DNA from 2 places in the Paucibacter hankyongi genome. Region 1 is predicted to be linked to the other one. Evidence: predicted binding sites of a transcription regulator. Region 1 holds the regulator's gene; the other holds the start of a gene.
The links. Region 1 encodes FliA, which starts transcription of late flagellar genes. Its sites were predicted from a motif close to CTAAAGTTTNNNNNNNNNNNGCCGNTA; they were not measured.

Region 1 (2,455 bases):
GCGCTGGACACGCTGATCCGCCACAAGCTGAAGGTCTTGGGTGTGACCAACGGTCAGCGTGTGCCCGAAGACTGGCACCGTCTGTCGTCTCAGGCTCTGGTACAGCGCGCGCTGCGTGCCGTGGCCGCCGGCGCCTGGCGCATGGACAACGCCGACGTCAACCTGATTTTTGCCGGTGGGCCCGCGCTTGGCCCCCAGCACGCGGCCGCCATGGGCGCCTTCTAAGCCGCCCCGCCGATCAATAAAAGAATTGGACAGCATCATGCGCGACCACTACCTCCCCCACCACTCCCTGGCCCCGCAAGATCAGGCCGACGGCCTGCGTCGTTTGTTCGCCAGCTCGCGTGTGCGCTTCATCCCGGTGGTCAGCAATCCGCATGTGGTGGGTTCCGGCGTGTTGCTGGAGGGACTGTGTGCCGCCTTCGCCGAGCTCGGTCTGCACACCCTGGTGGTGGACGCGGGTGAGACTTCGCCCAAGCCTTCCGAGCTGGCCTCGGTGGACCTGAGTTCTTGCGTGGACCGACTGTCCAAAGATGTGTCCTACTTGGCAGCCCGCGGCCTGCCGATGCGCTATATCAATGCCAATGGCTCGGCTGCTCAGTTTTTGGAAGCGGTGACCGATGCCGCACCGCACGCCGATGTGGTTTTGCTGCACGCCAGCGCCGCCGAGTTGGCGCGCGTGGTGGCCTTGCGCGAAGTGCGCCCGGTGCTGCTGGCCGACACCGACACTCAAAGCGTCACCCATGCCTACGCCGGCATGAAGTGGTTGGCCAGCCGTGCCGGCCTGATGGTCTACAGCCTTTTGCTGGCCAGCTCGCCGCAGCTGCGTTTGTCTGACCGGATCGCTCAGCAGATCAGCAGCTGCGCCGATGGTTTCCTCGGTGCGGTGCTGCGTGACTGGGCCTGCATGGACCCGAAATGCCCACCGACCGCACCGATTGCCCCTGAAGTCCGCCACTTGGCGCGTGAATTGCTGATGGCTGCCCCACCCGGAGCGGCCTTGGAGGCCTCGGTCAACGCCAGCCCACTGCGCCCCGCGCAGCGCTCGCCGTTTTTGTCCGCCGCCACTGTTTGATTGCCGCTGGAGCTGATGATGTATACCGCCAAAGGCCGCCTCGATAATTCCTCACTCATCAAGCAATACAGCCCCTTGGTGCGACGACTGGCGCATCAGATGATCGCCAAGTTGCCGGCTAATGTGGAGATCGATGACCTGATCCAGGTCGGATTGATCGGCCTGACCGATGCCTTGTCGCGGTTCGATATCGGCCAGGGCGTTCAGTTTGAAACTTTCGCCACTCAGCGTATTCGCGGTGCCATGCTGGACGAGCTGCGCGGCGGCGACTGGATGAGCCGCGGCACACGTCGCCAGCAGCGTGAGATCGAAGGCGCGGTGCGCAAGCTCGAGCAAGAGCTGGGCCGCGCGCCGGTGGAGAGCGAAATTGCCTCCGAAATGAAGATCCCGCTGGCCGAGTACCAAGATCTGTTGGGCAAGGTGCGCGGCACGCAGCTGGTGTATCTAGAGGATATGTCCGGCGATGAGGGCGATGAGGACTTCCTTGATCGCCATGTGGCCGACCACAGCAACAACCCGATGCTCAAGTTGCAGGACCACCGTATGCGCGAAGCGCTGGTGGCCGCCATCAAGAACCTGCCCGAGCGTGAGCAGCACATGATGAGCATGTACTACGAGCACGACATGAATCTGAAGGAAATCGCGGTGGTTTTGAAGGTCACCGAGTCGCGGGTCTGTCAGCTGCACAGCCAGGCCATCGCCCGTCTGCGTGTCAAGCTGCGCGACTGGTAAGACGCTGCGCGAAGCTTGCAGCAGACTTGCTGTCGACTCGCCTGAGCCGGCAAGTCGCACAAAAGAACAGCGGGCGGTCGGTGCGACCGCTCTTGGAGGACTACGTGGCACTTTGGTGGAAGCAGAAGCCGGAAATTGAGATTCAAGCGAGCGCGCCGCCGCAGCGGCCTCGGCAAACCGAGTCATCCGAACTGTTGATCCAAGAAATTGCGCGCTCGGCCTCCGGTGTAGGCAAGGACGCGGCCGAGGTCCGCGGTGTGTTGGAAGACACGCAAAAGGTCGTGATGGCGCAGGCCCAGGCGATGGGCGAGCTGTCGAACGATCTCACCGAGGTGCGTCAGGCCCAGCAAGCCATCAGCCAGGCCACCGAAAAATCGCGCTCGGCAGTGTCCCGCGCCAGCACCGCGCTGGAAGGGGTGGGCAACGAGGTGGGCGGCATCGTGCAGACACTGCGCCAAGTGTCGGAAGCCGCGTCAGAGATCACCAAGATTGCCCTGCAGACCCGCCTGGTGGCCTTCAACGCCTCGGTTGAAGCGCGTCGCGCCGGCGAGGCGGGGCGAGGGTTTGGCGTGGTCGCCGATGCGGTGAAGGACTTGGCTGGCAAGGTCGAGAGCTCATCCAAGGCCATCATGGGCACGGTGCTGGCCC
Region 2 (2,455 bases), 110 kb from region 1:
CTTGGCTGGACTTCAAGGCCTTGGTTAAACAGGACTTGGCAGTGGCCAAATCGTCATTCCGGTAAGCGCTTTCGGACAGCACACGCAGGCGTTTGGCCGAGGGCACCACCTGCGCAGCTTGTTTGAGGGCGCTGAGTGCGCCGGCTGCGTCCCCGAGCGCTTCCAGCGAGCCGGCCAGCAGATCAAACGCCGCCAGGCATTTGGCGCCGTCGCGGCTTTCCAAAATTTCTTCCGCCAGCCGTTTCGATTCTTCGAACTTGCCGCTGGCCTTGGCGGCGCGAGCCATGCCAATCTGCGCCCACATCAGGCCGTCGCGCAGGCTGAGCGCGTCTTGGTAGACCTTTTTGGCGTCATCTGGGCAACCCAGGTCGAGCAAGACCTGACCCTTGATCTGCAGCGCATGCATGAACCAGCGGTCTTTTTTGGCCAACAAGGTGTCACAGGCGGCCAAGGCAGCGGCCAGGTCTTTCTTGTTCAGCTGGCGGTTGATCTCGAGCAGGGCTTGGCGCTTGTCGAGTTGGTTCTTCAGTCGGTCTTCAATGTCGCCGGCCGTGATTGGCTTGAGCAGATAGGCGTCCGGCATATGCTCGCTGGCAGCGGCTACCGAGTTGTAGTTGCTCTCGGCGGTGATCATGAAGAACAGGCAATCGGGCGTCAGCACCTGCTGTTCACGCAGCAACTCGAACAGTTGCTGGCCATCGGTGCGATGGTTCAGGTTGTAGTCACACAGGATCAGGCCATAGGGCTTGGCGCGAATCATGCGCAGGGCGTCTTCGGCGGAGCCGGCGGCGTCGATCTTGCCAATGCCCAACATGCCCAACTGACCACGCAAGGTGGTTTGCTGGGTGGCCATATCGTCCACCACCAGCGCTTCGATGCGGGAATACGGAGTCTCGACGTGCATGTCCTGCCCTTATCGCTGATCAATTCGCCCCGTCTTGGGCAAGTGTCCCAAGGCAAGTCGAGTCAACTGTTGTTGCTTGCAGGCTTGAGCTTACCGGAGGTGCCGCTGTGCCGGTGCGGCGCAGCGCAAAAACAGCCGGTGAATTCGAATCGGTGGGTTCAGGCGTAGGTGTTGAGGCGTGTCCCCAAGGGGCCGCTGCTGGCCAAGGGGGGCGAAGGCGGCACCGCGTTGAGCAAGTCCATCACCCCCTGCTCCTGCAGATGAAGAGCCTTTTTCAACACCGTGAACTGTGCCTCCGCCTGCACCGAGCCCGATTTGGCGGAGCCGGCGTTGTTGACCAGGGCGGTGTTGGAAAGATCCATGATGCGGCTCCGTCGGGCATGCTGACTCTTGGGCTATCGGCAATTCCGCCTGTGGCTTGAGTCGAAAACCCACAGATCAAAAAAAGAGCGACCCTCTTTCGAAAGTCGCTCTGATCGCTCTTAGCACTGCTGCGTGCCTGCCAGCATGCCGGCAACGCGCTCAACCGGTGTTGCGCAAGCCGGCGGCGATGCCGTTGATCGACAAATGAATGCCGCGCTGGACGCGTTCCAAGGCGGGGTCTTCGGCCCGCTTGTCGACAGGAATCGCCCGGTAGCGGCGCATCAGTTCGACCTGCAGGTGGTTCAGTGGGTCGATATAGGGGAAGCGGTGCTCGATTGAGCGGGCCAGCGCCGGGTTGCCGGCCAAGCGCTGCGCTTCACCGGTGATCAGGTTCAGCGCCTGTTGGGTGCGGCTGAATTCCTCTTGCACCGCGGCAAAGATCTTCTTGCCCAGGCGCTTGTTTTCGACCAACTCCACATAGCGCTCGGCGATGCCCAGATCGGTCTTGGCCAGCACCATGTCCAGATTGGACAAGAGCGTGCGGAAGAACGGCCATTGCTTGAGCATACGCTTGAGCAGGGCCAGGTTTTGCTTGTACTGATCGCTGCCCTCGGCACCCAGGAAACCCATCACTGCCGAGCCGAAACCACACCAGCCGGGCAGGGCCACACGGCTTTGGCCCCAGCTGAAGCCCCAGGGGATGGCCCGCAGGTCTTCGATGGCGCGGGTCGCCTTGCGGGAAGCCGGGCGAGAGCCGATGTTCAGTTCGGCAATTTCGCGGATCGGCGTGGCGGCGAAGAAGTAATCGGCAAATCCGGCGGTGTCATAGACCAGGCCACGGTAGGCCTTGAAGCTCGCATCCGACAGGGTCTGCGCGGCCTCCAGGAAGCTCTTGGGTGCGTTCTTGGTGGGGTGCAGCAGGGTGGCTTCCAGGGTCGCGGCCACCAGGGTTTCCAGATTGCGCCGACCAATTTCGGGGTTCGCATATTTGGAGGCGATCACCTCGCCCTGTTCGGTCAGGCGGATCTGCCCATTCACCGTGCCGGGGGGTTGGGCCAGAATGGCTTGGTAGCTGGGGCCGCCGCCGCGTCCAACGGTACCGCCGCGGCCATGGAACAGGCGCAGCGTGATGCCGTGCTCGTCGCTCAAGGCGTCGAACATGTCCACCAAAGCGATTTCGGCGCGATA

Region 2: the regulator FliA is predicted to act here: its motif matches at 1,301-1,327, upstream of WG899_RS14515 (putative motility protein).

The regions. Positions count from the first base shown of each region.
Region 1 covers NZ_JBBHJX010000009.1:200,055-202,509, reverse strand. The annotation lists gene flhF (flagellar biosynthesis GTPase FlhF) at 1-225, shown strand, start outside; gene WG899_RS15025 (MinD/ParA family ATP-binding protein) at 263-1,075, shown strand; gene WG899_RS15020 (RNA polymerase sigma factor FliA) at 1,094-1,807, shown strand; gene WG899_RS15015 (methyl-accepting chemotaxis protein) at 1,834-2,455, shown strand, end outside.
Region 2 covers NZ_JBBHJX010000009.1:94,730-97,184, reverse strand. The annotation lists gene WG899_RS14520 (response regulator) at 1-904, opposite strand, end outside; gene WG899_RS14515 (putative motility protein) at 1,063-1,266, opposite strand; gene ppc (phosphoenolpyruvate carboxylase) at 1,427-2,455, opposite strand, start outside.